3 regions of the Eubacterium sp. An3 genome follow, and region 1 is predicted to be linked to each of the others. Evidence: a T-box and tRNA genes for the amino acid it is inferred to sense, from the RefSeq annotation. Region 1 holds a T-box; the other regions hold tRNA genes.
The links. A T-box is a leader RNA that pairs with one kind of tRNA and senses whether it is charged. The one in region 1 lies ahead of thrS (threonine--tRNA ligase), so its partner is inferred to be a tRNA-Thr.

Region 1 (9,994 bases):
GGCCGGATCACACTCAACGGCCGTGTGCTGTTTGACTCCGGGCGAAAAATAAATGTATCGCCGCAGAAGAGAAAGGTGGGCTATCTCTTCCAGCAGTACGCGCTGTTTCCGCACATGACGGTGCGGCAGAATGTGGAGGCGGGGCTGTCCGGCGCCGGAAAAAAATTCTCCTCCAGACAGGAGAAGAACGAGTACATTACCGGCCTGCTGGAACAGTTCCATATACCGGAGCTGGCAGACGCACTGCCAGGACGATTGTCCGGCGGTCAGCAGCAGCGGGTCGCCCTGGCGAGAATCATCGCTTCCGATCCGGATATCCTGCTTCTGGATGAGCCATTTTCCGCCCTGGACAGCTATCTTCGGGAGCAGCTTCTGCAGGAGATGAAAGGCATGCTTGGCAGCAACTATCAGAAAGATGTGCTGATGGTGTCCCACAGCCGGGACGAAATCTATCAGATGTGCCCGAGGATGGCGGTTATGTGCCCGGGAGGTATAGAAATAGCCGGCAGCACAAAGGAACTTTTCCGCAATCCGGTCACCGTGGGAGCAGCCAGACTCACCGGCTGCAAAAACCTGTCCCGGGCAGAGATTCTCAGCGACCACGAGCTGTATGCCATAGACTGGGGAGTCCGCCTGCATGTGGCAGACGTCATCGCGGAGGGCGTCACCCACGTGGGGCTGCGCGCCCATGATTTTGCGGTGATGCGTGAGATTGGCGAGGTGGAGCGTGACAATGATTTTTGGCTGGAAAACGAGAGAAAAAGTAATGTGATGCGGTGTACTCTCGAGCGCATCACAGAGGCGCCATTTGAGATATATCTTATCTTGAGAAATGTTTCTTCGGAGAATCTGTCGGCAAAACCGGACTTACAGCCAATTTGGTGGAAACTCTCCAAGAAAGAATGGGAGGAGATGCAGGAAAAGATTCCGGAAGCAATCTATTTTCCGCCGGAAAAACTGATATTATTAAAGGAGGAGATCCGCTGAGAAAAAGCGGACTCCTCCTTTTTTTAGCAATTATACTTCTTTGAGCAGAATATATTTACGGGCAGTTCTGCACAGCGTCAGATTAAATGAAAATGCTTCAGTGCCAGATAGATGCCGTCGCGGTCTACCCGCGTCGTCACATAGGAAGTCTGTCCCAGCACCTCCGGGAAAGAATTCCCCATGGCGATGCTGTTTTTGACATGGCGCAGCATGGACAGATCGTTGGAGCTGTCGCCGAATACATAGCAGTCGTCCAGAGAAGCACCCAGATGTTTTACCATGAAATCAATTCCTGTTGCTTTGGAACAGTTTTTCGGAATCATCTCATTGAAATGATATTTGCCCGCAGGTTCCCGCTGGACGCAGGTGAAATCGTTCTCCACAGCTTTTAAGAAACGATCAAAATCGCTGTTTTCATCGGTGAATGCGACGAACTTATCAAAATCCATATCCGGATCATCAAAGCTGCGGACAGCATCCGGGCTGCTGGAAGAAGCGTAAACGCCGCGTATATCTGCCAGAGGAGGAATCAGTTCGACGCTCTCGTCAAAAAAGCAGGAAGAATGTCCTTCAAATGCGCCCTGTACATTTGTTGCACGAAGGATATCTTTCAGACCAAAGCGAACGCTGTCCGGCAGTTTATTGTGAAAAAGGCTCTCTCCTTTAAAGATCACCTCCGTTCCGCAGCCGCATATGTACCCGTCAAAAGGAAACTCTTTAATGGCCTCCGGCATGAAAGAAAAGGTACGGCCGCTGTTGATAAACAGATAATGTCCGTTGGCCTGCGCCTGCATAAGACCTTTGATGGCACTCTCAGGAATATAGCCGGGAATCCCGCCCGCAAGCAGCGTGCCGTCAATATCAAAAAACAATAATTTTCTATCCATTTTAAACTCCTTTGTATACAAAAATAAAATCTTACGGTCATTTATTATAAGAAAGAACCGCGGAAAATGCAAGCGGAAAGCCCCTCATCCGCCAATCCCCGCCTTGGCGGACGATAACAAATGTGCTATGATATATTCCGACGCCGCTGTATGCGGCTAAAACGTAAAATATTATGCAAAAAATGCACAGAAAGGAAGAGTAGTTATGGCAAATCCAATCGTAACGATTACAATGGAAAACGGCGACGTGATGAAAGCGGAGCTGTATCCGGAGATTGCTCCGAATACTGTTAATAACTTTATCTCTCTGGTAAAGAAGGGATTTTATGACGGGCTCACATTCCACCGGATCATCAAAGGCTTTATGATTCAGGGCGGATGTCCTCTGGGAAATGGTACGGGCAATCCGGGCTACAGTATCAAAGGAGAATTCAGAAGCAACGGCTTCGATAATCAGCTGAAACATGAAGAAGGCGTTCTTTCCATGGCGAGAGCGATGATGCCGGACTCCGCTGGTTCTCAGTTCTTCATCATGCATAAGCCGGCGCCGCATCTGGACGGCGAGTATGCTGCTTTCGGAAAGATCATCGAAGGTATGGATGTGGTGGACAGAATCGCCTGTGAGAAGACTTTCGGGGATTCCCCATATCATAAACAGGTGATGAAGACTGTCACAGTAGATACATTTGGAGAGGAATATCCGGAACCGGAGAAACTTGACCGCTAAGAAATGTATCCGTGGCCGGCGGTAAACGGCAGCCATTTGCCAGATAGATGTCGGCGTCTGATCGCGAGTGCGCATCCCGCCCGGAGGGCTTTTATATTATAGGAATTCCAGCGGAATTTCCTATAATATAAAAAACGGGGCAGGGAATGATTTTCCTGTCCTGTTTTGGATTTATATGAAGATCCGGCGGTGGGGCAGCGGGTGATTAATGGAAGAATGAGATGCTGTCGGGGCCTGCGATCTTGTTATTGTATGAAATTCAGATAATAAATGCGGATATAGCATTTGTGACATAATCGGCGTTCTCGTCATTATAAATATTCAGGTGCAAAGGACGTGATATATCCAGACTGAAAATGCCCATAACAGACTTGGCATTTACTCTGGAACAGCCAGATACCAAGTCGAAACGGCCGTTGTACTCATTGATGATTTTAACGAAAGCCTGAATTTTGTCCAAAGAATCAATGTTGACGGTAGCTGTAGTCATTGTTTCTTCCCTCCGTGTGCTGCAATCCTCAAAATCTGTTCTATGTGTTTTCTAACGGAATGTTTTTAAATGTCATGGCAATGCAGTTGGCACTGCTCACATCGGTTGTTCTTTAAGGAACGATTTTATGTTATCACTTCGAAGAAAAAAATCAAGATGGAAAAAATAACATAATTTTTTTTGCGGGGCATAATATAAATAGGAAAATTGACGAGAGTTGAGGACGAATATATGGGAAATATGCAATATCAGCAGACGGGCAAAATGCATTGCTTTAATGATGCGGCCATAGATGAAAGCTATCAGAATTATCTGATTGACTATCTTCTGGACGGTGCAACCTTTCTGGAAAATTATCCGTCTCTCTGTCTGGAGCCGGCAGGCAATAATCAGGCAATCGTATACATATATCAGCCGGGAGCTTTTACCGGAGAGCGGCCGGATATCAATTATAATAAGGTACCTCGGCTGTATGGACTGATGACTTCCAGGGAACTGGAGGAGACAGGTGTCATTCGTGTCCGGCGTTCGCCTCAGCTTGGGCTGCGGGGAATCGGGACGCTTGTGGGTATTATCGATACGGGAATTGATCTGACCAGCGGGATGTTTCGCTATGAAGACGGCAGCACGAAAGTTGCCGCTTACTGGGATCAGGGAGATCAGGAAGGACAGCGGCCGGAAGGCTACTCTTTTGGAAGAGAATGGAGCCGGGAGGCAATCGATGGGGCGCTGACCGACAATCCAAGAGAGCTTCCGCGGGACGAAAACGGACATGGTACATTTCTGGCGGGCATAGCAGCCGGCCGGGAAGATGAGGAAGCGGATTTCTCCGGAGCGGCTCCGGATAGTGAGCTGGTGGTTGTGAAACTGAAACGGCCGAAAAAATATCTTCTGGATTTTTATTCTGTGCGGGACGATGTGTGGGCGTGTCAGGAAGATGATGTGATACTCGCCATCCGGTATGTGCTGGGTATCTCGACGGCGCTGCAGCGGCCGGTATCTATCTGTATCGGTATTGGTACTAATCTGGGCGGCCACAGCGGGAACGGCAGTCTGGAACGGTATATCTCCCAGAACTCTCTGCTGCCGGGCGTTTCTTTCCACATCGCCTCTGGAAACGAAGGTATCAGCGGGCACCATTTTCGGGGAAATGTACCGGCAGGGGAGGAATATGAGACGGTGGAGTTTAACGTGGCGGAAGGAGAGAACGGGTTCATCATGGAGCTGTGGGGCGATGCGCCGGTGACGTTTTCCGTGGGTCTGATCTCTCCGGGCGGAGAAACTGTGGAGCGGATTCAACTCAAATTAAATGAATTCCGGAGCATCCGTTTCTTTCCGGAAAACACCGTACTCCAGATCCGCTCCTTTGTGGGAGAGACAGTGGGCGGCGAACAGGTGATCCGCATGAACTTCCGGAGTCCCGCCGCCGGTCTCTGGCGGCTGCGGGTTTATGCCGAAGGGCAGGGAAACCGCACCTTTAACCTGTGGATGCCCATCACCAACTTCCTGAAAGAAGATACATTTTTCGTGAGTCCGGAGGCCACGGACACACTGACCTCGCCGGGGGACGCCATTTACGGCATTACCTATGTGCCTTATGACGCCGCATCGCAGAGCCTGTATGTCCGCGCCAGCCAGGGATACACCCGCGACGGCCGGGTGAAACCCGACCTGGCAGCTCCGGGAGTAGATGTGCATATACCGTCCCCGGCGGCCGCTTCCGGCGACGGCCGCCGGGAGATCAGCCGCAGCGGGAGCAGCGTTGCCGCTGCCTTCGGGGCAGGCATCGGCGCTCTCATGCAGGAGTGGGCCATCGTGCAGGGCAATGATTTGTCTCTAAACGGACAGAATATGCGGTTTTATCTCATCCAGGGAGCAGACCGTCCCGGCGCTTATGACTACCCGAACCGGGAGTGGGGCTACGGGATGGTGAATATTTACGACGCCTTTTTGTCCATGAGGCGGTAGGTAGCGAAAAGCGTTATCTGTATGGTGTAAAAGTATCTGTTTTTCATCACTTGGACATAACAACAGCCTGCGTGGCATAACCGGAACTTCGCAAATCCAATTTCCATATTGACAAATCCCATCCTCCGGTGCTATTATCACGGCAAAAGAACAACAGAAAAAGCGATGACGGAAAAAAGTAGTTTGCGGGAAGCATCCAGAGAGAACGGCGTTTGGTGGAAGCCGTTTATGTGAAACGTTTACGAAAACCATTCCCCAGCCGCGGCGCCGAAGATGAATTGCCATTGGTAAGCGCCGACGTACACCTGCGTTAAAGGTTAGGATTTGATGGAATCTGAAGTGAAAAGTGAAGGTGGAACCGTGCGATACGCACCCTTGGAAGATATATGAACATATGTCTTGCGAGGGTGTTTTTTTATATTATGGGAAATTCCGCTGGAATTCCTATAATATAAAAGCTCTCCGGGCGGAAAAACGTTCCGCAGAGGATTTCGGCAAAATTGAAAATCAGTTCTGTTGTATCGAAAAAAATAAATATCAAAAGGAGATGCAGAAAATGAAAGTATTACTGAGAGATGGAAAAGTAATGGATGGCAAATTTGAGCAGGAAGAAGTGAAGAAGGCGTTCTGGCACACCAGCTCCCACATCATGGCGCAGGCGGTAAAACGGCTGTATCCGGATACGAAGTGCGCCATTGGGCCGGCCATTGAAAATGGATTTTATTATGATTTTGAGTTTTCTTTCCCGTTTGCGGAGGAGCATTTGAAGGCGGTGGAAGAGGAGATGCGCCGCATTGTGAAGGAGAATCTTTCGCTTTCCGTGCGGGAGGTGAGTAAGGAGGACGCTCTTGCCTATATGGCGCGGCAGCAGGAGGATTACAAAGAGGAAATGATCCGGGAGCTGCCGGACGGGGAGACCATCACATTTTATCAGCAGGGAGAGTACGAGGAGTTCTGCAGCGGCCCGCACATTACAAACACAGGAAATGTAAAGGCGTTCCGGCTGCTGTCTCTGGCGGGTGCATACTGGCGGGGCGATGAGCATAATAAGATGCTGACCCGCATTTACGGGATTTCTTTCCCGAAGGCGTCCATGCTGGATGAGTACCTGTTTATGCTGGAGGAAGCGAAGCGCAGAGATCACCGGAAGCTGGGAAAAGAGCAGGGACTGTTCTTCTTTTCCGATAAGGGGCCGGGATTTCCGTTCTTCCTGCCGAAAGGAATGATCCTCAAAAATCTGCTCATTGATTACTGGAGAAATATCCATGAGCGGGAAGGCTATCAGGAAATCTCCACGCCTATGATTCTGGAGAGGAGTCTCTGGGAGACTTCCGGTCACTGGGAACACTACCGGGAAAATATGTACACCACGCAGATCGATGATGTGGACTTTGCGGTGAAGCCGATGAACTGCCCGGGAGGCATGCTTGTCTACAAGATGGAGCCGCACTCTTACCGGGAACTGCCGCTGCGTCTGGGCGAGCTGGGCACAGTGCATCGCCATGAGAAATCCGGACAGCTCCACGGACTTATGCGGGCCAGATGTTTTACTCAGGATGACGCGCATATTTTCATGACGCCGGATCAGATGCTATCTGAAATCCAGAATGTGGTGCGGCTTATTGACGAAGTTTATACTGGATTTGGTTTTGAATATCATGTAGAATTGTCTACAAGACCGGAAGACAGTATGGGAAGCGACAAGGACTGGGAGATGGCAACGGACGCCCTGCGCCGGGCCATTGAAAATATGGGCATGGACTATGTGGTCAACGAGGGGGACGGCGCCTTCTATGGACCAAAGCTGGATTTCCATCTGAAAGATTCCATCGGACGGACATGGCAGTGCGGAACCATTCAGCTCGACTTTCAGCTGCCGCAGCGGTTTGAGGCGGAATACATCGGGGCAGACGGACAGAAGTACCGCCCAATCATGATTCACCGGGTGGTCTTCGGTTCCATCGAGCGGTTCATCGGAATCCTTATCGAACATTACGCCGGTAAATTCCCGCTGTGGCTGTCTCCGGTGCAGGTTAAGCTTCTTCCGGTATCCGATAAACATGCGGATTACGCCAGAGAGGTGCAGAGAGCCCTGAAGGCGAAAAATATCCGTGTGGAACTGGACGGGCGCAATGAGAAGCTGGGATACAAGATCCGGGAAGCAAGGCTGGCGAAGGTTCCTTACATGCTCATCGTCGGCGGTAAAGAAGAAGAGCAGGGAATGGTTTCCGTCAGAAAACGTGACGCCGAAAACGACAAACAAGATCTGGGTATGATGAGTCTGGATGAGTTTTGCGCAGCGTTGGAAGCAGAAGGGCTTTCTCACCCGGCGTCTCACCCGGCGGAATAGTAAGCGGATACCCGCCGGGCCTGGAAGATACATTTGCCAGGGCTGCATAGCAGCGGCAGAGGAGAAAAACAGGAGGAGAGGAAATGAAAATCATTATCTGTGATGATGAAATGCACATTCGTGATGACTTGAAGCAGCGCCTGAAAGATTATTACAGCAGCCTTGACGTACTGATTCTTTCTGTCTCCTCCGGCGAGGAGCTGCTGAAAATGGCGGACAGAGAGCCGGAAGGTATTTTCTGTGTATTTCTGGACATTGAGATGCAGGGGATGGACGGACTGGAAACGGCCCGTCAGCTGCGGAAAAAGTATCCCGGAATTCCGGTTCTCCTGCTGACCAGTCATACAGAACTGGCCATGGAAGGGTATGAGGTACAGGCATTTCGTTTCCTGGCGAAGCCTCTCCGGCAGGAGAAACTTGTGGAGGCTCTCCGGGCGGTGGAGCGGACTGCAGGGAAACAGGAACAGCATAAACTGAGGGTTGTGACCGGAGAACGGGAAATCTATGTGGATTGTCGGGATATTTTTTATGTGAAGAGTGAAAATGTATATCTGAATATCGTGACGACAGAACAGACATTTCTCATGCGGGGCAAACTGAAAGAACTGTATACTTCTTTGCCGGAAGATTTGTTTTTTCAGATTCACCGGAGTTATATTGTGAATCTGTCACATATCCGCTCTTTTGACGGGAAAAAACTGATAATGGAGGACGGCGGACAGCTGCCGGTCAGCGGCCGCCGCAGGGAGTTGTTCCGGGAAAAAATGACACGGTATCTGCGGGAGAAATGACATGGTTGCGATGGATATTTATGACATACTTAGCGAGAGCATCATGCTGCTCTGCATGATTTTGTTTTATCATTACATTTATATGGAACCGGGGTTTTCCGGGAAGCGGAGCTTATATCTGTTTTCCGGAAGCTATCTGGCGGTAATTCTCGGGCTGAAGCTGATTCCGGACAGGCCGGAGTGGGCGGATTTCCTGTGCCCCGTAGTGTTTTTCTGTCTGTATGTATTGTTGACACGGAAGAAAAAGCGGATTCGGGGAATGTTTCTGTTTTTGCCTATATCCGGATATCTGTTTATGATGGTGGCAGCCAGCACAGCGTTCTATGTCGTGTTTACCGGAGCAAAAAGCAGTGAGGGATTTACATATGCCATGGACGCGGTGTTCTGTCTGGTTTTACTGGTATTCTGGAGAAAAGGCGGACGATTCCGCAGACGGATAAAAGGTGAGCAGGGATACCGCAGTCTGAGCCGCGGCGAACGCTGGCTGCTGAATCTGGGAGGGATTTTTATCTTTGTCATGGCGGTGATCATGATCGGTATCATGGAAAATGTACAGGGATATGAGATTGACAGCGGCTGGCGCATTTTGTTTTTGATGACAGGAAGCATCAGCATCGCCCTTTTGGCGGTGGTGATGATCGCTTTCGTCATGCAGGGCAGCAGGAAAGAATACTATCAGAGGGAGTCTGAGCTCAGAGAAAGATATCTGAAGACGGAGCTTGAGCATTTTAAGGCGTACCGGCAGGCGCAGCAGGAAGTGAGACGGATTCGCCATGATATGAAAAACCATTATGCGGTACTCTCTGTGCTGGCTGAAGAAGAAAAAAATGCTGAAATTCGTGCTTACCTGGCGCAGCTGGGCGAAGAGGTGGCGCGCAGCGAAGTGGGAATTCAGTGCGGCAATGATATTGCCGATGCGATTGTAAATGAGAAAAACAGAAGAGCAAAGGAGCAGGGAACAGTAGTAGAGGTGGAAGGAAGACTGCCGCAGGACTGCGGTATCGATATGCTTGATATCTGCACGATTTTTTCCAACGCTCTGGATAATGCTCTGGAATATCTGGAAGGAGCGCAGCTGCCGGAAAAATGGATTCAGATAAAGATGAGCGGGCAGGGGAATATGTGGCTGTTTCAGTTTGAAAATCCGGTGGAAAGCAAAGTGGTTATACAGCCGACGGGGACTACCGGAAAAGCCGATGGCGGCTGGCATGGTTTTGGAGTTATGAATATGGAAAGAACGGCGGAAAAATACATGGGGCATATTAGAAGAGAAATCAAAGAAGGCGTTTACTGTCTGGAAGCGGTGTTGTTTACAACAAAATAGGCTGCGTTCACAACATTTTTTACCTGTGAGCAGGGAAACTGTCATATACTGCAGACAGAAATAAAAGTTGGAGGTAGTATATGAAAGATATCAATAGTACAAATATAAATAATATATCAGAAAAAAGAAGCGTAAAAAAACATATCAACCATGTGATGCGCGGCATTTTATTTTATAACATCATTATTTTGTTAGTTGTGGTAGCGGATATGGTTATAAAAACAGTGGGCGTAATGCTGGAGCATCCGGGAGGTCCGGAGCAAAATGCTGCTATTGACGCTCTGTTGGGTAAACTGATCAGTAATGGCAGCTCCAGTATTGTGGCGGTACTCATAGGAACAGCATTCCTTCTGGTGTATTATCGGAAAGACAGCCTGCTTGAGCCGATGCTGGCGCTGGGAAAAAGACCATCGGCAGGAATGTTTGCCGGATGCATCTGCCTTATGATGCTGGCCCAGATTTTGTTTTCC
Region 2 (9,994 bases), on a different contig from region 1:
TATATAACACACTTACAAACAAAAAAGAAGAATTCGTGCCGGTGCACGAGGGGAAGGTCGGCATCTATGTCTGCGGACCGACTGTATATAACTATATTCATATCGGAAATGCCCGTCCGATGGTTGTTTTTGACACTGTGAGAAGATATTTTGAATATAAGGGTTATGACGTGAACTATGTGTCTAACTTTACCGACGTGGACGACAAGATTATCAAGAAGGCCATGGAGGAAGGCGTGGATGCGTCTGAAGTATCAGAAAAGTTCATCAGAGAATGTGAAAAGGATATGCAGGCATTGAATGTCAAAGAGGCAACTCATCATCCGAAAGCTACCGAGGAGATCAGCGGCATGATCGAGATGATCCAGGAGCTCATTGACAAAGGCTTTGCCTATGAGAAAAACGGCACGGTATATTTCCGGACAAGAAAGTTTGACCATTACGGACAGCTTTCCAACAAGAATCTTGACGATATGATGGCGGGTATCCGTATCGCTGTCAGCGATGAGAAAGACGATGCCATGGATTTTGTGCTCTGGAAGCCGAAAAAAGAGGGTGAGCCGTCCTGGCCGTCCCCGTGGGGCGAGGGCCGTCCTGGCTGGCATATCGAGTGTTCTGTGATGTCCAGAAAATATATCGGAGATACCATTGATATTCACGCCGGCGGAGAGGATCTGATCTTCCCGCATCATGAGAATGAGATCGCCCAGAGCGAGGCATGCAACGGCGAGAAGTTTGCCAACTACTGGATGCACAACGGATTTTTAAATATCGATAATAAGAAAATGTCCAAATCTGCCGGTAATTTCTTCACAGTCCGGGAGATTGGCGAGAAATATCCGCTGCAGGTGATCCGTTTCTTCATGCTGAGCGCTCACTACAGAAGTCCGCTGAACTTCAGCGATACTCTGGTAGAAGCGGCAAAACACGGACTGGAGCGTATTCTCACCGCTGTGGATAACCTGAGAGATGTGCTGGCTGCCAAACAGTCTGGCGGAGCAAATGGAGTTCTCACAGAGGCAGATCAGAAGAATATGGAAGAGGCAAAGGCTTTGGTAGCTAAGTTTGAGGCGTCCATGGAAGATGACTTTAACACGGCGGACGCCATTGCGGCGATCTTTGAACTGGTGAAGCTGGCAAATGTGACTGCGGCCGACGGTTCTGCGGAGTACGTGCAGTATCTTCTTGACACCATCGTAAAACTCTGCGATATCCTCGGAATCATCACAGATAAGAAAGAAGAAATGCTCGATGCGGATATTGAAGCGCTCATTGAAGAACGGCAGGCGGCCAGAAAGGCGAAGAACTTTGCAAGAGCTGATGAAATCCGTGATATGCTGGCGGACAAAGGCATTATCCTGGAAGATACAAGAGCTGGTGTGAAATGGAAGAGAGCCTGAGAATGGAAGAAAACTTTGAAAAAGAAAAAAGTCTGAAAAAGGAAACTACGGCGGGGATGGAAGACAGCCTGCGGATGATTGCAGATTCCTTTCCGCTGGATGCGCAGAAGGTGCGGACCTATTCTGCGCTTTCCTTTGCGTATATCGGGGATTCGGTCTATGACCTGATTATCCGTACGATGATTACCACAAGGGGCAATACAAAACCCAACAAATATCACAGACAGGTTATTGAATATGTCAACGCAGGGGCGCAGACGCAGATGATGGAGCGCATCAAACCGTATTTGAATGATGAGGAAAAGGTGATGTTCCGGCGCGGCAAAAATGCCAAGCCGGCCAGCTGCGCCAAGAATCAGAGTCTTCACGATTACAGAATTGCCACGGGATTTGAGACTCTCATTGGTTATCTGTATCTGACGGGACAGATGGAGAGAATCATGGAACTTGTGGCCATCGGGCTTTCCGAAGAGCCGGCGGCGCATATAGAGGAGGAAACATGTCTTACGAAGAGAACACTATAATAGGAAGAAATGCGGTGCTGGAGGCGTTTCGCGCCGGAAAGACCGTGGATAAATTGTTTGTCCTGGACGGCTGTCAGGACGGCCCGGTGAAGTCCATACTCAGGGAGAGCAGAAAGCAGTCCACTCTGGTGAAATACGTTTCCAAGGAGAAGCTGGATTCCCTTTCCGAGCATGGAAAGCATCAGGGTGTGGTTGCCATTACGGCGGCCTGCGATTACGCAGAAATGGAAGATTTGTTTGCGGCGGCGCAGGCGAAGGACGAGGATCCGTTTTTTATCCTCTGTGACGAGATTGAGGATCCCCACAACCTGGGAGCCATTATCCGGACGGCAAATCTTGCGGGAGCTCACGGTGTGATCATCCCGAAAAGACGGGCTGTGGGATTGACCGGAACAGTAGCGAAAGTTTCTGCCGGAGCGGTCAATTATACGCCGGTGGTCCGGGTGACTAATATGGCGCGGACCATCGATGAGCTGAAGGAACGGGGTATGTGGTTTGTCTGTGGCGATATGGACGGCGAACTGATGTATCGCCAGAATCTGACTGGTCCTATAGGACTTGTTATTGGCAACGAGGGAAATGGCGTGAGCCGCCTCGTCCGGGAAAAATGTGACTATATTGCGTCAATTCCTATGAAAGGGGATATTGATTCTCTCAATGCCTCCGTAGCTGCAGGGGTGCTGGCATTTGAGATTGTAAGGCAGCGGCTGGAAGCGTCTAAGTGATAAGGCGGCGGTACTTGCAAATTTTAGGTAAAAAATACGGGGCGGCATGTTCATCCTTCTTTAAATGAACATGCCGCCCCTGTTAAATCATCTCATTAAAATTCCTTTTTGCGAAATTCATTGATATCTTTCTGGGACCATGCATCTTTTTGTCTTACCATTTCCATAATCATCGGCTGATACTTTCTGACACAGATGATGGCTTTATAGTTTCTCAGTATATTCTTCCGGTAATACCAGTCGATGCTGTTGTACGATGGAAAGCTCTTGAGCACTTTTTTGTTCAAAGTATGGTGTTCATCGAAATATTTTTTGGCTGCCTCGGAAAAAGCCTGGTACATTTCTTTTTCTTCCTCAGTAGGCAGCGCCTCTTCGATCATGCGGTTCTTTACATCGGCGGCATAACCCTGCAGTTTCTTCAGGGAGACCTTGTGACGGTATCTTGTCAGCTTAAGATAACGATACCAGGTGTGACGGAACTTGATATAATAATCGCCGACTCCTCCGTCATATACGTCCAGACCTTTGCAGAAATTAAAATTACGCCACATATATATGTAATCAAAAAGTATGTTCTGGATGAAATAACTGATCAGGTAACCGGCGCGGTAGAGCAGAGAAGTATATTTTTCATAATATACATACCCTTCCGGCTCCACATGCAGACGTTCCAGATGCCGGCGTCTGGCCGTATGATGAATCTTATAAAGAACATAGATGATTATGATGACGGCAAGCAGACCAAGACGATAATAATTTCTGTGCGGGCCGTTCATAAAAACAGATTGAGATATCCCATAAATGGCGGCAATAAGCGCAGCCATTATTGTTAAAAACATTTCAAACATAGTACTTTTTCCTTTCTCACTATTTTATATCATATCCTATTTTCTGATTGAAAACAACCACTTTATATGGTCTTTTAGGGGAAAAAATATGCATTTACAGGCACTGCTTTTCTTGTTCTTGATGAAATGTCATGATATAATAATTGCGTTTGCGCACAATCAGAGACGGTTGTTTGGTTTTGATGCGCTGCGCGGAATAATTATTGAAGAAGGAGCAGATATGAGAAATATTATATTAACAGGAATGCCGGGAGTGGGAAAGAGTACGATCGGCGTTATTCTTGCCAAGGAACTGGGATATCAGTTTGTGGATTCGGATTTGCTGATTCAGCAGCAGGAACAGAAGCTGCTCAAAGATATCATTGCTGAAAAAGGCGTGGAAGGATTCCTTGCTGTAGAGAATCGGGTGAATGCATCTATTCGGGCAGAACGTTCCGTCATTGCCACCGGAGGAAGCGCGGTGTATGGAAGAGAAGCCATGGATAATTTCAAAAATACGGGAATCGTTGTATATTTAAAATGTTCTTATGACGCTCTTGCCAAACGTCTGGGAGATCTGAAGGGCCGCGGCGTTGTACTGAAAGATGGACAAACCCTCAGGGATATTTACGAAGAGAGAAGCGTCCTCTATGAAAAATATGCGGATATTGTCGTTGTAGAGGATGGAAGAGATATTGAGGGAACTCTGGCTCTGGTACTGGAAGCGCTGAAAGAGAAGCGGTGAGAAAGTATCCGAAAAATAAATTGTATTAATTTTTTGAATTTTTGAATTTTTTAAAAAAATGTTGTTGACAAGAATGTCAAGTCATGGTAGAATCCTTTTTGTTGAGATGATTCTCAGTGCTGCCTTGGCTCAGTTGGTAGAGCGTCGCCTTGGTAAGGCGGAGGTCGGCGGTTCAAATCCGCTAGGCAGCTCTTCTAAGAACCGGAATACTTTTCAGTATTCCGGTTTTTTCTTTTTTCAGTCTGGTCTTATCAGTACATTTATTTGTACGAATCTTTTTTTATCAGTTTATATGTTCTCACGAATCTATTTTTCGGAAACCATTTCTGCTTTGAAAATAATAAAAATTTGAATCTGTGTATAAATCTGGATGGATGGGAAATACTTTTGAATATCCGCCAGTAAATTTTTTTGTGAACCTTTTTTACAAAAAAATGCAAATAGTTATTAATAAACTATTACAAAAATGCATATACTTTATTAACCCCAAACCAGTTTTATTAATCAGTTATAAAATAAAAGGGAGAGGTGCATGAATTTGAAGAAGAAACACAGATATCAAATGAGAACATATGCGATCATTGCTGCCATCGGCTGTCTGGTATGTTTCCAGTCATTGAACGCGCAGACGTTATTCCCGTTTTCTATGGAGGAAGGAACGAAAAAAAATATCGCGTTTTCCCTGATGGGAACGGAGACGGTAAAAGGGGTTGTGAAGAAGGATACGGAAAACAAAGGAAGCGCGGGAAGGACCAGCGGCAGCGAGACCATGGAGAATCTTAAAATGTATACAAAGACACTGACGGAAGAAGAGAAAAATATACTTTATAAAGTGGTTTCTATGGAGTGTGACACCGGTTATGAAGGTTCCCTGGCAGTGATAAGTTGTATGATGAACAGAACCCGTTCTGATAAATATTCTGATGATCTGATGGATGTGGTGACAGAAGATTCTCAGTTTACTGCTTATTATGATAAGGAAACGGGAACTTATCCTTATCTGGACCGGGAGCCGTCCGAGGAGTGTATTGCTGCTGTGGATGATGCTTTATATAAAGGAAAGAGAAATATTCCTTCTTATATCTTGTATTTTCGATCTTCTGATTATGATAGTCTGAGTGGTTACGAGACATACGGGCAGATTGGCGACAACACTTATTTTTATCTGACAGAAGACAGATATGAGATGCAGTAGGATGAATAAAAATAGAAAAATGACATGAAAAAAATGACGGCGAGCGTATGAGTATGCCGTCATTTTTTTACTTTATATAGATGCGGCTGATTTTTTCTTGTGCCGATTTTGTAATTATGATATGATAGAACGCAGTTAGCAGGCCGGGAGCCTGCACATTCGTTTACCAGGAGGATGACAATGGAAGGAAATGTATCGAAAAATTTTATTGAACTGGCAATTGATAAGGATTTGGAAGAGGGCATATACGATCATGTGATGACTCGTTTCCCTCCGGAGCCTAACGGATATCTTCATATCGGCCATGCAAAGGCGATTCTGTTAAATTACGGGCTGGCGCAGGAATATCACGGAAAGTTTAATTTAAGATTTGATGATACGAATCCAACGAAAGAAAAAGTGGAATTTGTGGAATCAATCAAGGAGGACGTGCAGTGGCTTGGCGCGGATTTTGAGGATCGCCTGTATTTTGCTTCGGATTATTTTGATCAGATGTACGATGCGGCGGTAACCCTTATCAAAAAAGGAAAAGCCTATGTGTGTGATTTGTCGGCGGAGGAGATCCGTGAATATAGAGGAACATTAAAAGAGCCTGGCAAGGAGAGTCCGTACCGGAACCGTTCCGTGGAAGAGAATCTTGATCTGTTTGAGAGGATGAAAAACGGAGAGTTCAAGGATGGCGAGAAAGTGCTCCGCGCCAAGATCGACATGGCCAGCGGCAACATGAACATGCGCGACCCTGTCATTTACCGCGTTGCCCACATGCACCATCACAACACCGGAGATAAGTGGTGCATTTATCCGATGTACGATTTTGCCCATCCGATCGAGGACGCCATCGAGGGTGTGACCCACTCCATCTGTACCCTGGAGTTCGAGGATCATCGTCCGCTTTACGACTGGGTCGTACAGGAGGTGGGATTTGAGCAGCCGCCGAGACAGATTGAGTTTGCGAAAATGTATCTGACCAACGTGATCACCGGAAAGCGTTATATCAAGAAGCTGGTGGAGGACGGCATTGTGGACGGCTGGGATGATCCGCGGCTTGTATCTATCGCGGCGCTCCGGAGAAGGGGATTCACGCCGGAATCCATCCGGAACTTCATCGAGCTGGCCGGCATTTCCAAAGCGCAGAGTTCTGTGGATTACGCCATGCTGGAGTTCTGTATCCGTGACGACTTAAAGCTTAAGAAGTCCCGTATGATGGCTGTGCTCGATCCGGTGAAGGTGATCATTACTAATTATCCGGAAGACCAGATTGAGTATCTGGATGTGGAGAATAATAAAGAAAATGAGGAACTGGGCATCCGGAAGGTAGCTTTCGGCAGAGAACTGTATATAGAGAGAGAGGATTTCATGATTGATCCTCCGAAGAAATATTTCCGTCTCTATCCGGGCAATGAGGTACGTCTCATGAATGCATATTTTGTCACCTGTACCGATTACAAGACCGATGCGGAAGGAAAGGTAACGGAAGTTTACTGTACCTATGATCCGGAGACAAAGAGCGGCAGCGGATTTACAGGCCGCAAGGTAAAAGGAACCATTCACTGGGTATGCGCATCCGAGTGTGTGGACGCGGAAGTTCGTCTCTACGAGAACATCGTTGATGAGGAGAAGGGTGTCTATAATGAGGACGGAAGTCTGAATCTCAATCCGAATTCTCTGACGGTACTGCCTCACTGTAAGCTGGAGGCAGCGCTGAAAGACAGCAAGGCCTACGACAGCTATCAGTTTGTGCGTAACGGCTATTTCTGCTGTGATTCCAGGGACAGCAGTGAGGATCATCTGGTATTTAACCGGATTGTATCACTGAAGAGCTCCTACAAACCAAAGAAATAAGTATGCCGTTTCTATCGATTTAGTAAAAAATAATAGAGAATATCTCATGTTTTTTGGTGATTTTCTCAGCTTTTTTGTTGAATATACTTGTTTTTTTTGCTTATTCATGGGATAATATTGACAGCGCACACAATGATGATTTTTCTCATCATTGTGTGTGATATTTTAAGTGAGGTGGAAAGACGCATGTACAAAATTGTAAAAAAACAGACATTGAATAATGCGGTGGAACTGATGGAGATTCATGCTCCTTTCGTCGCAAGAAAATGCGAACCGGGACAGTTCATCATTATTCGTGTGGATGAGGATGGAGAGAGGGTGCCTCTCACCATTGCCGACTATGACCGTGAAAAAGAGACGGTTACGATTATTTATCAGGTAGTCGGCTACAGCACAGAGCTTTTGAGCAAGAAGCAGGAAGGCGATTACGTGCAGGATTTCGTGGGACCGCTTGGGGTTCCTGCTGTTCTCGAAAAGAAGGAGAACAAGGTGATCGGCGTGGCCGGCGGTGTCGGTGCAGCGCCGCTTTATCCGCAGCTTCGCAAGCTGGCGGCTATGGGTACAAAGGTTGACGTGATCATCGGCGGAAAGAGCGCCGAGTACGTTCTGCTTGCCGACCAGTTCAGAGAGTTCTGCGAGAATGTATACATTGCCACAGACGATGGAAGTCTTGGCACCAAAGGATTTGTTACGACGGTTCTTCAGGACCTTCTCGACAAAGGAGAGGTATATGATGAGTGTATCGCCATCGGTCCGCTGATCATGATGAAGAATGTTGTAAATGTAACCCGTCCATTGAATCTTCATACCATGGTTTCCCTGAACCCGATCATGATCGACGGTACAGGAATGTGCGGCGGATGCCGTGTTACGGTTGGCGGAGAGACGAAGTTTGCCTGTGTGGATGGTCCTGACTTTGACGGATTCAAGGTTGACTTTGATGAGTGCATGAAGAGACAGGGCATCTTCAAAGAGGAAGAACATCAGTGCAAAATTGGAAGGGGAGCAAAATAAAATGGCAAAAAAGAATATGAGTCTGACTAAGGTTCCGATGCCGGAACAGGACCCGAATGTAAGAAATAAAAACTTCAGCGAGGTGGCTCTTGGCTATACGGCAGAGATGGCCATGGAAGAGGCGACCCGCTGCTTAAACTGTAAGAATAAACCGTGCGTGGGCGGATGCCCGGTCAACGTGCCGATTCCGGAATTCATTGAGAAGGTGGCAGCCGGCGATTTCGAGGGCGCTTATGAGGTCATTACCAGTGAGAATGCTCTGCCGGCTATCTGCGGACGAGTATGTCCACAGGAGAACCAGTGTGAAGGAAAGTGTGTCCGCGGTATCAAAGGCGAGCCGGTGGGTATCGGACGTATGGAACGTTTTGTAGCTGACTATCATATGGCTCACGCAAAACCGGTGGAAGCGGACATTGAGAAAAACGGTCATAAAGTAGCTGTCGTAGGTTCCGGCCCTGCCGGTCTCACTTGTGCGGGCGAGCTGATCAAGAAAGGCTACGACGTAACTATTTTTGAAGCTTTACATAAGGCCGGCGGCGTGTTGAGCTACGGCATTCCTGAGTTCCGTCTGCCAAAGGATCTGGTAGCTAAAGAGATCAAGAGTGTGGAAGATCTGGGTGTTAAGATCGACACCAACGTGATCGTTGGCCGTTCCATCACCATCGACGAGCTGATGGAAGACGGTTATGAGGCAGTGTTCGTCGGAAGCGGCGCGGGACTTCCTCGTTTCCTGAATATTCCGGGTGAGAACCTTCTTGGCGTATACTCCGCCAACGAGTTCCTGACCCGTGTCAATCTGATGAAAGGATACAAGTTCCCTGAAGCTCCGACTCCTGTGAAGGTTGGCAGAAGAGTAGCAGTTGTGGGCGCCGGCAATGTTGCCATGGACGCTGCCAGAACAGCCAAACGTCTTGGAGCAGAAGAAGTATATATTGTATACAGAAGAAGCGAAGAGGAGGCGCCTGCCCGTCTCGAAGAGCTTCATCACGCCAAAGAAGAGGGAATCATCTTCCGTTTCCTGAATAATCCGGCAGCTATTCTCGGCGATGAAAACGGCTGGGTAAAAGGCATGGAAGTAGTAAAACAGCAGCTGGGCGAGCCGGACGCATCCGGAAGAAGACGTCCGGAACCGATCGAAGGCTCCAACTACGTCATGGACGTGGAGACCGTCATCATCGCCATCGGCCAGAGTCCGAACCCTCTGATCCGTCAGACAACACCAGGTCTTGACTGCCAGAAATGGGGCGGCATCATCGTCAACGAGGAGACCATGGAATCCTCCAAAGAGAATGTCTATGCCGGCGGAGACACTGTGACAGGAGCAGCCACCGTTATCCTTGCCATGGGTGCGGGCAAACGCGCGGCAGCAGCTATTGATGAGAAGCTGTCCGCCAAATAAATAGAGACCGGCAGGAAGCTGTCTCTGAAATATAATCGAATTATGAAAGGATGTTTTCCGTATCTGCGGTGCGGACGACATCCTTTTTTATTCCCGCAGGAAATTCCTTTGGAATTTCTAATATACTGTGAATTTCACTAATAATTTCTGAGATTTCAGATAAAAAAACGTACGATTGACTTGTTGACAAAATCTGAATTTCTGTGATAACATAACTTACTAATATCACAAGGCAGTCATGCTTTTTCTGATAGAGAAAGAAGGGCGGCCTGAGAGAAACTAATGAATCAACATTGACAGGAAGGAAGTTAGATATGGGAAAA
Region 3 (9,994 bases), on a different contig from region 1:
CATATCTTCCGCCTCAAAACAGCGGATCATCAGATTGATGGTCGTAGTCTTTCCCGTGCCGGGCCCGCCCGTGACCACGAGAACTCCTTCCGTCAGCGCCTGCCGCACGGCGGACTTTTGCAGCTCGTCAAGCTCTATGCCAGTCTCTTCCTGCAATGAGGAGATACGACCGGCAAGTGTTTCTTCATCTGCCGGAAACTTCAGATCAAGATTCAGGAGCATGGAGGCAGCATTCCTCTCCATAAAATAGTAGGTGCTTAAATAAACGTGTTCCTCCTCACCCGCAACGCGAATCATCAGCTTTTTATCCATCACCAGATTCATCAGATGATCCCCGATATATTCCGGGGGCATACCGAGCATTTGCCCGGTATTGCGGCAAAGAATCTCTCTTGGCAGATACACGTGACCGGCTCCTACACTCTGCTGGAGCGTGTACAGAATGGCCGCGCAGATCCGATGTTCCGAATCCGGCGCGATTCCCGCCTTTGCGGCGATATTATCCGCGATACGAAATCCTATGCCGTGAATATCCTCCGCCAGTCTGTAAGGATTCGTCCGCAGAATATCATACATTTTATCGCCATATTCCTCAAAAATACGGACCGCCAGATGATTGGCGATCCCATACTCGGATAAAAACATCATGGCATGACGCATTTCCTGCTTCTCCTGAAACTGCACGGCGAAGTTCATCGCCTTGTGGATGGAGATGCCCTTCACCTCTGCCAGACGTTCCGGCTCTTCTTCTATGATACGGAAAGTATCCCCCTTGAACTTCTTCACGATCCGGGCAGCCAGCGCCGGACCGATACCCCGGACAGCCCCGGAGCCAAGGTACCTCTCCATGGCCTCCTTATCTTCCAGCTCTTTCACCTGATAAGAAATCACCTGATACTGGGGGCCATGGGCCGGATGTTCTGTAAATTCCGCCTCCACAGAGAGATACTCTCCTTCATTGATATAATGAAAAGTTCCCACGAGGATCTCATCCCCGTGGGTCGTTTCCAGTTCCAAAACGGTATATCCGTTTTCTTCATTATGAAATCGAATATGGCTTACATAACCTTCCAGATGTGCCATCTTTTCCTCTTTCCTGACGCACTTGCTGCGTTAATAATGGTAGATTTGGAAGTTTACTTCCAAACTTACCTTCCTTATCTTCCGCCAAGATACTCGATAAACTGTCCTGTACCGATGGCAACCGCGGTCATAGGATCGTCGGCCGTCATAGTTGTGATTCCTGTCTTCTCCTCAATAAGCTGCTCCAGTCCCTGCAGCATACTTCCGCCTCCTGTAAGTACGATTCCACGGTCGGAAATATCTGCGGCCAGTTCCGGCGGAGTGCGCTCCAGCACGCTGTGGACAGCTTCAACAATCTGTGCTGTAGCCTCTCTCAATGCCTCTCTGGTTTCTTCTGAGGTCACAGTCACCGTCTTAGGAAGACCTGTCACCAGGTTTCGGCCGCGAACCTCAATGGAAGATTCCTCCGCTCTCACGTAGGCGCTGCCCACCTGAATCTTAATATCTTCTGCTGTCCGGTCACCGATCAGCAGATTATGTTTCTTTCTCATATAACGGACGATCGCCTCGTCAAAATCATCGCCTGCCACCTTAATGGAGGTGCTGACAACAGTGCCTCCCAGAGAGATTACCGCGATATCTGAAGTTCCGCCACCGATATCCACGATCATGTTGCCGCAAGGTTTCGCAATATCGATTCCCGCTCCGATAGCCGCTGCCACAGGCTCCTCAATAATCTTAACATCTCTTGCTCCCGCTGCGTAAGTAGCATCTTCCACGGCCTTCTTTTCCACCTCAGTAACGCCGCTTGGCACACAGACAGAAATTCTTGGTTTTCTTCCGAAAAGACTCTTGCCCACTGCTTTATGAACAAAGTATTTCAGCATCTTCTCCGTAACGGAATAATCACTGATGACACCCTGTCTTAATGGACGAACCGCCACAATATTTCCCGGCGTTCTTCCTATCATCAGTCTTGCTTCCTCGCCTATTGCCTTGATCTTTCTCGTATCCACATCAAAAGCAACAACAGAAGGCTCTTTTAACACAACGCCTTTACCTTTTACATATACTAAAATACTCGCTGTACCTAAATCAATTCCAATATCCGTAGCCATTGGGAATCTCCTTTCTATCTTTATCCTGTCTATCTGAAGCAGAGTCCGTACGGGCCCTGTCTGACTGCATTTCTGCTCATTAATTTGCACACTTATAGCTATTATAAACGAAATGAATCGAATTTCCAATACTTTTTTCAAACTTCATAAAAATGACTGTTTTGTATTTATTATGTAAGAAAACAGCGCCACACAAAAATAGGTATTGAAAGATGTGTTATCTTTCAATACCTGTTCGTGTCTCTTATCGCATGCAGACTCTTATTCTTCCACACCTTTGGATTTGAGATATTCAACGACATCGTTCACGGTTTCAATCTCGCCCAGTTCTTCAGCAGGAATCTCGATGTCATACTCCTCTTCCAAAGCCATGGTTAACTCAAATAAGTCAAGGGAATCTGCTCCCAGGTCTTCCTTAAAGGAAGTCTCAAGAGAAATCTCATCCTCTTCTACGCCAAGCTGCTCTGCAATAATTTCCTTCATCTTCTCTAACATAAGAAAATATCTCCTTTTTCCTAAAATCACATTTCTTTCGATGCTCAAAGTATACTATCCATACTTTTCTTTGTCAACCTGATTCTTGACAAATTTATTACTCCTCATATATAATGAGAACAGTAACGATTATCAATATTAATTACGGAGGGAGATGATTCATCAATGACTGCTCCTATGAAGAAAAGCCGGCAGAGAGAAGCGATTTTACAATGCGTTCTCTCCCATCATGATCATCCTACAGCTGACTCTATCTACATGGAGGTGCGAGAGAGCTTTCCCAACATCAGCCTGGGAACGGTATACCGCAATCTTTCTCTTCTCACCAAGCTTGGCAAAATTAAAAAAATATCCTGCGAGGATCGTACCGACCGTTTTGACGGTCTGTCTACGCCGCATTCTCATTTTATCTGTGATTCCTGCGGATGCCTCCTCGATCTTCCCTATTATCCGGATTCTTCCCTATATCAACAGTTGAACAAGAACTTTGACGGAGAGATTACGGAGTGCAGCGTTGTTTTTCACGGCATATGCAAAAAATGTACGGGAAAGATCTGAGCAGATTGCCGCATCAGGACAGACAAAAGCAAAAAAACAATCGCAGAAATAAATTTATTATTGATTTTTATGCTGAAATATTGTAGAATAGACAAGTCAGTTCAGACAAGCTTCCTTGGCTCAGTTGGTAGAGCGACGCATTCGTAATGCGTAGGTCGCCGGTTCAAGTCCGGCAGGGAGCTTATTTTTTTTGCGCTTAACCGGATTTTATCCGAATGCGCCTATCAAAAAAGCGGATGCATGAGACAGCCATCGGGCGCTGCTCCTGCATCCGCTTTTTATATGATTACATATGAATTACACCACCACGCCGTTGATGTTCATGTCTTCATCCGAAGCATTACTTCCGTATTCCAGCTTATCATACTGTGCTTTTACCGTCTCCCATGGCAGAGTCTCATGCTCTTCCTTGAGATACGAGATGATATCGGCAATACCTTCACCGGTAAAAGAGCTGGTATAGAAAATCTTTTTGCAGCCCGCCAGACGAAGCCATTCCGCCGCCTGCTCCGGGTCTCCCGCCCAGTGGTCGCATTTCGTCACAATACCCACAACCTCCCGATTGCTCTGAGAAGTGCAGTTGGGCGGATAAAGAGAAAAAGGTTCCGTAGCGCTTATGAGCAGTCCGATCACGTCAGATTCCGCTCCATATACAGCCAGAGAACCGCCGAGACGCCTCGTCTCCGCATACTCTCCCGGCGTATCAATGATAACGTCATAATGATTCACATACTGTGTCTTATGATAAATGATCTTTTTTCCCTTCATCGCCTGAGTAAGCGTAGTTTTCCCTGACTCACTCCGTCCTACAAACATAATTTTTCTCATGCTGTCCTCTTCCCTTCCAGGCAGTTTATATATTCCTCTGCTATGGCGGTCATCTGCCCGTCACGCTGTCAGGACTTCAATTCTTCTTTTTTACGGTATTTCACCATGTTCATGCTGTTCCATATCTGTACGGCCCGGCCGCCATAAACCAGTTCATAGGAAACGTAGGACAATGTCAGTCCGGCAACGACATCCACCACGGAATGCTGTTTCACAAACATGGTGGACAAAATAATCAAGGTTGTCATGATCAGCGACGCATACCGTATTCCTTTTTTCTGACTCAGGCGCTCGCTGTCTTTCACCGCCAGATAAATGCCCACAGAATTAAAAACATGGATACTTGGAAGTACATTTGTCGCGGTATCCACACTGTAAACAAATCTCGTCAGCTGCGTGAAGACATTGTTATCAGCAAAACTGTCCGGCCGGATGGCAAGACCGTTCGGATATACCCAGGACACCACCAGAAAGACAGTCATTCCTATCATTCCAAAATACATCAGCCGACAGAATACTTCTTTCTCACAGAACAGAAAATAAAGACCCGGTCCCGCAATGTAAAGAAACCAGAACAGATACGGCAGGATAAACACCGGTATGAACGGAATGTACTGGTCCAGGGGTGAACTGATAATGTGTAAACGATCCGGTCTTATATTCTCAAGATAGCGGAAAGCAGCCAGATAAAAAGGAAAATATAACAACAACAAAACATGTTTATACTGATTTAATTTGTCTCTCATAAAAATCACCTTTCGGGTTCTGATATTCTAACTAGTGCATCCGCGCGCCGCCTGACACAAAAGGCATGACGCACGTCATTTGTTGATCAATCATTTATGATAAACAGTACCGCATCTTTCATCGTTCGTCAATTCTTTTTCGGCAACTTCATACTATCTTAATAACTTCTCGCTATTGTAATATTTCTGTAAGTATGACCGTATCCGATGAAATACCTGCCGGCGGTGCAGCAGAATGCCCGCAGACTGAAATGCCGTTTCCAAAGAATATCCGATCAGTTCAAATAACCGTGCCGTCCTTTCTCTGTATTGTCATTTTTCTGAATCTTAATCTCCGGAATATGATAAACCGCACAAATCTTTTTAATGGTCTCTTCCAGCTCCTTCATAGCCATCGGTACACAGATGGTTTTGTAGAGGCTCATCATACTTTCCATATCCGGAGTCTCCCCCTTTACTTCGTCGGTATCGGCATAACTGCTGACCTGTTCCAGATAAAGATACAGAGGATGCAGAGGAGATCCCACCATCACCTTTGTGATGACTGTTCCCACCGATTCCGCCGACATATCTTTCGGAAGCTTAATCTGATTATTAACATTTACCTGAAGATTCAATTTTGTATTTGGTCCCATCTCATTGTGGAACTCACATCTTGTAATCCGAATGCCTTTTAAGTTCAAATTCATTATAGTATAGTCCTTTCTTTCATAAAAATATGTGTGAAAATGTATTGCCGCCCTTAGTCTTTCCGGGATTCTTCTTTTCTGGATTCCCGGAATCGCTCTTTAAGAGACTCCAGAGAGACCGGGTAGCGCGCGGAAGTCATGGTCGGATTGCCGAGGATTCGTATTCTCAGACGTTTCCTGAGCCTTGTGTGCGTTTTTCCTTTTCGAAGCTTCTCCAGCTGTTCGATCAGCACGTTAAAACGCTCTTTCAGCTCACCCAGCTCATTTCTCTGGTCATCTGTGAGTATCCCCTTCTCCATGACGCTCTGCCTGATCTTATTATAACGAAGTTCAAGACCTTTGTAAATCTCTCCAAACCGGTCTGCGGCAGGATTCTTTTCCACAAATTCCCGCCAGCTGTCATCCAGACAGGCAATAACAACATCCGCTCTCCGCCGCAGCCGCAGCATTTCCTCGCGCAGACTCTCCATTTTCTCCAGCATGTCCCGAAGATCCAGCGCTTCCTTCACAGACACCGCCAGGTCAACGATAAAAAGCACGGAAACAATACCAAAAACAATATGAAGAGGCAGAACCGGCACCGTCTTCAGAAAAGCAGTGATCCACGGGTGAATCCCTTCATTCATCAACACAGTAAAAAATCCCCACACAATGGTGGACGACAGGCAGATATACCCTTTATAGTTGTATTTTTTTGAGGAATAATCCCAGTATTTTATCTTGAAAATACTTTCCATAACGATACCGGTAACCAGCTCAAGCAGAGTGGCTCCCACCGCTCCTGCGAAATAAGTGAGTATTAAATTGGAGCGGAAAGGCTCCGATACAAAGAGCATCATTACCGCGCCGCCTCCGTATATTGGAAGAAACGGGCCCATCAGAAATCCCCTGTTCACCCATTTCTTTTTTCGCAAAGACACATAAGATGATTCAAATATCCATCCAAAAAAACTGTAAATATAAAAAAATATCAGCCATTGGTATAAAGAATACTGTCCGATCATTATTTTAAACTCTTTCTTTTCATCTTTGACACACTTTATATGACATAATGGTTTCCACACCTGTCACAATGCCATTCCATCAGATCCTGAAGAGTTACCGTATCCACCACACCGCTGATGGCGTCGTTGAGTTTCTGCCACAGAATCACCGTGGCGCACTCATTAAGCCTGCTGCAGGTGTTTTCCTCTCCTTCCAGACAGGATACCGGAGCTAAACTGCCCTCGGTCAGCCGGAGAATCATCCCCGCCGTATATTGAGACGGCGTCCTCGTCAGAAGGTATCCGCCCTGCGGACCGCGAATACTGCGGACGTAGCCCGCTTTATGCAGCGCGGAAATAATCTGCTCCAGATATTTGCAGGACAAATCCTGCCGGCTGGCAATATCCTTAATGCGAACCGGTCTGCCCTCTTTTTCATGCAATGCAATGTCCAGCATCAGCCGCAATGCATACCGTCCCTTTGTCGATATCTTCACCCTTCATCTTCCCTTCTTATTTTATCTTTTTAATTCTACAACTTTTGTGGCAATTTTACAAGGAAATCTATTCATTTCTTGCCTTTTCTCATATATTGTACTAAAATAAATATAATTATATCAAAAGGAGGTCTTCCCATGCTTAACAACAAATCTTCCTTCACCAACACACAGATTCTCGCCTGGCTTGAATATTTTTCCAAAAAAGCCGGTCTTGATATTGAAAAAATCAAATTAATTGATATCAGCAAAAAACAGAAGAACCTGATTCCTACTATTGAGACACACAAAAGAGTTCTCGTTTTTGCCGATGCCGGAGATCCGAACTTTTTCTTTAATCTTTGGGATTACGGTCTCGGCGACTGCGACATCTGGTTCAAAACCGGGCTGAATCCGGAAGGCAGCGTAAATATATGCAAGCTTTCAGAAATGATCGATACGGAGATCACCAGCCCGTCCGTTATGCTGATTTTCAATCCAAACTCCAGAAGTTCCTACCGGATCGGCATGCAGAACGATAATTTTTCTCAGGGCTCTGTCCGTTACGTGGCCAGTGAGATCCGTTCCATAATCGTCAATAAGCTTCATCTGGACGATCAGGACACCATCTGTATCATCAGCGGTGAGAGCATCGCTGTGGAATCCGCCATGATCGCCAGCGACGGACAGATCATCGCCGTGGAATACAATAAACATGACCGCTATTCCATGGAAGAAAACATTAACAAATTCGGTCTGACCAACGTTACCATCGTGGAGGACACCAGCCGCCGTTCCATGCGCAATCTTCCGGTTCCTTCTCTGTCTTTCATCGTCGCCACCGAACGCTTTGAGGAGGAGGTTCAGAATCTTCTGAAAATCAACCCGCAGATGAAGTTCGTGGTCTATACGCTGGAACTTGATATTCTCTCCTCTATCCTGCGCATTTTTGAAAAATATCATATTTCACGCAGCGAAGTAATTCAGATATCCATGTCCAAGCTGAACCGCAAAAATGTCTTTGAGGCAAAGCCTGCTCCATGGATTATCTCCGGAGAAGTAGCAGAATAAACTCTTATCACCTAAAAACTGCCATACAAAATCACTGGTTTTGTATGGCAGTTTTTATCGTATTCTTATGCTGACACATCAACAGCCCTGGTACTACCACAGAGTAGGCTTCACCTGTGTAATCAGCTTTGCTTCCGCTTCCATGTAAGCTTTATCCACTGTCTTCCTGTTCTCATCCGATAAACCATGACTGTCTGCGAAACTCTGCCAGGAAGACATCGCTACCAGAAGCTCTGTCATGGTCGCGCAGGAACGCATCTTCGACTCATATCGTTTGATTTCCTGTTCAAAAGAACCCATACCTTTCCCTCCCGCCGGCTATAATCTTGAAAAATATTCTACCGCTCTGGCAAAATCTGCAATCGTCTTATCCGCATCCCCATGTTCGATTCCATCCCTCACACAGTGATTCAGATGTCCTTCCAGAATAATCTGTCCCACTTTATGAAGAGCGGACTTCGCAGCGTTTACCTGAATCAGAATATCTTCACAGGGAACATCTTCATCCACCATTTTATCAATGGCATTGATCTGTCCCCTGATGCGGCTAAGGCGCTGGTGAAGATTCTTTGCATCCATACATTGTCTCATTGGTATCTCCTTCCATCCTTCTGCCTTATTTCAAATTATTTGAGGAAACCGGAAATAATCATCTCTTCCGCTTCTGCCTCTGTCAGTCCCAGAGTCATCAGCTTGATCAGCTGCTCACCGGCAATTTTTCCGATGGCCGCTTCATGAATTAATTCTGCATCAATGTTGTTGGCTTCCAGTTCCGGCGTTGCGCTCACGCGGGCGTCATCCATGATGATCGCGTCACACTCGCTGTGTCCGGCGCAGGCGGCATTGCCGCTGATTTTAGCCTGAAAATCCTGAAAAGAACGATCCCGCGCAACAGAACGTGAAATTACGTTGGCGCTGCTGCCCTCGCCGTTCAGCTGAACATCAAAAGCTGTTTTTGCAGTCTGCACACCGTGAGTCATCAGTTTTTCCGATACCTCAAGCTTCGCTCCCGCTTTCAGATCCGCCGTTGTCACACGGTCTGTGCTGTCCACGCCTTTGATCTGAACAGTATCCATGTAAAAATATGAATTCTCATCCATATGAATGACTGTATCCGGGTTCATCACCTTCTCCCCGGTTCCCTCGCCGCTGCCATAGTGTTTCTCCACGTAACGTATCTTTGCATTTTTACCCACATAGAAAGTGTGAACGCCGTCATGTTTGGTAAGGCTTCCGCCGCCGTTGTGGATACCGCAGCCGGCCACGATCGTCACATCACTGTCATCTCCGATATAAAAATCGTTGTACACAACCTCTGTGAGACCGCTCTGGCTTAAAACCACCGGGATATGCACGCTTTCGTTCTTTGTTCCCGGCTTGATGATAATATCGATACCCTGCTTGTCTTCTTTGGTAATAATATCAATATTAGCTGTTGTATTTCTTGCTGCTGACGCTCCGTTTGCACGGATATTATAAGCTCCGGCAGGCACGCCGTGAAGGTCTGCCACCTGCTCCAGCAGCTCTTTCTGTATTAAATCCATCTCACTCATATCTGTCCCGCTCCTTACTTCTGGCTCAGTTTCTGGCAGGCTGACGAAGTGTAAAGCAGTCCCGGAATCACGTCTTCTCCGCGTCCTACCTTCTCCACATGGCCGCCGTTTATCACAATAATCTTATCTGCAATCTCAAGAATCCTCTCCTGATGAGAAATGATCAGGATGGTTCCCTCTGTCTTCTCGTGAAGCTCCTCAAACACATGAATCAGGCTGTTAAAGCTCCACAGATCAATGCCGGCCTCCGGCTCATCAAAAACAGAAAGCTTCGTGGCTCTGGCACGGATCATGGCAATCTCGATCCGCTTGAGCTCTCCTCCGGAGAGGCTTCCGTTTAATTCTCTGTTTACATAATCTCTGGCGCACAGCCCCACTTCTGAAAGCACATCGCAGATCTCCTTCACAGACATGGTTCTGCCGGACGCCACAGAAATCAGATCCTTAACCTTCA

Region 2: it encodes a tRNA-Thr, which carries the amino acid that the T-box ahead of thrS (threonine--tRNA ligase) is inferred to sense. The anticodon was not compared.
Region 3: it encodes a tRNA-Thr, which carries the amino acid that the T-box ahead of thrS (threonine--tRNA ligase) is inferred to sense. The anticodon was not compared.

Annotation. Positions count from the first base shown of each region.
Region 1 covers NZ_NFIR01000004.1:183,496-193,489, reverse strand. Annotated here, with positions in the region: gene B5F87_RS06395 (ATP-binding cassette domain-containing protein) at 1-987, shown strand, start outside; gene B5F87_RS06390 (HAD family hydrolase) at 1,065-1,874, opposite strand; gene B5F87_RS06385 (peptidylprolyl isomerase) at 2,080-2,601, shown strand; gene B5F87_RS06380 (HPr family phosphocarrier protein) at 2,861-3,091, opposite strand; gene B5F87_RS06375 (S8 family peptidase) at 3,323-5,059, shown strand; T-box leader at 5,216-5,439, shown strand; gene thrS (threonine--tRNA ligase) at 5,616-7,409, shown strand; gene B5F87_RS06365 (LytTR family DNA-binding domain-containing protein) at 7,493-8,200, shown strand; gene B5F87_RS06360 (sensor histidine kinase) at 8,202-9,524, shown strand; gene B5F87_RS06355 (type II CAAX endopeptidase family protein) at 9,605-9,994, shown strand, end outside.
Region 2 covers NZ_NFIR01000005.1:142,496-152,489, reverse strand. Annotated here, with positions in the region: gene cysS (cysteine--tRNA ligase) at 1-1,400, shown strand, start outside; gene B5F87_RS07335 (ribonuclease III domain-containing protein) at 1,385-1,924, shown strand; gene rlmB (23S rRNA (guanosine(2251)-2'-O)-methyltransferase RlmB) at 1,900-2,649, shown strand; gene B5F87_RS07325 (hypothetical protein) at 2,745-3,497, opposite strand; gene B5F87_RS07320 (shikimate kinase) at 3,718-4,221, shown strand; tRNA gene B5F87_RS07315 (tRNA-Thr) at 4,340-4,412, shown strand; gene B5F87_RS07310 (cell wall hydrolase) at 4,754-5,416, shown strand; gene B5F87_RS07305 (glutamine--tRNA ligase/YqeY domain fusion protein) at 5,597-7,258, shown strand; gene B5F87_RS07300 (sulfide/dihydroorotate dehydrogenase-like FAD/NAD-binding protein) at 7,445-8,272, shown strand; gene gltA (NADPH-dependent glutamate synthase) at 8,274-9,671, shown strand; gene guaB (IMP dehydrogenase) at 9,986-9,994, shown strand, end outside.
Region 3 covers NZ_NFIR01000019.1:51,119-61,112, forward strand. Annotated here, with positions in the region: gene B5F87_RS14170 (ATP-dependent RecD-like DNA helicase) at 1-1,083, opposite strand, end outside; gene B5F87_RS14175 (rod shape-determining protein) at 1,158-2,141, opposite strand; gene acpP (acyl carrier protein) at 2,403-2,636, opposite strand; gene B5F87_RS14185 (transcriptional repressor) at 2,802-3,194, shown strand; tRNA gene B5F87_RS14190 (tRNA-Thr) at 3,304-3,376, shown strand; gene B5F87_RS14195 (EutP/PduV family microcompartment system protein) at 3,492-4,022, opposite strand; gene B5F87_RS14200 (phosphatase PAP2 family protein) at 4,091-4,768, opposite strand; gene B5F87_RS14205 (hypothetical protein) at 5,044-5,457, opposite strand; gene B5F87_RS14210 (putative ABC transporter permease) at 5,511-6,461, opposite strand; gene B5F87_RS14215 (Rrf2 family transcriptional regulator) at 6,497-6,937, opposite strand; gene B5F87_RS14220 (precorrin-6B methylase) at 7,076-7,987, shown strand; gene B5F87_RS14225 (hypothetical protein) at 8,081-8,287, opposite strand; gene B5F87_RS14230 (metal-sensing transcriptional repressor) at 8,306-8,578, opposite strand; gene B5F87_RS14235 (SufD family Fe-S cluster assembly protein) at 8,614-9,531, opposite strand; gene B5F87_RS14240 (ATP-binding cassette domain-containing protein) at 9,555-9,994, opposite strand, start outside.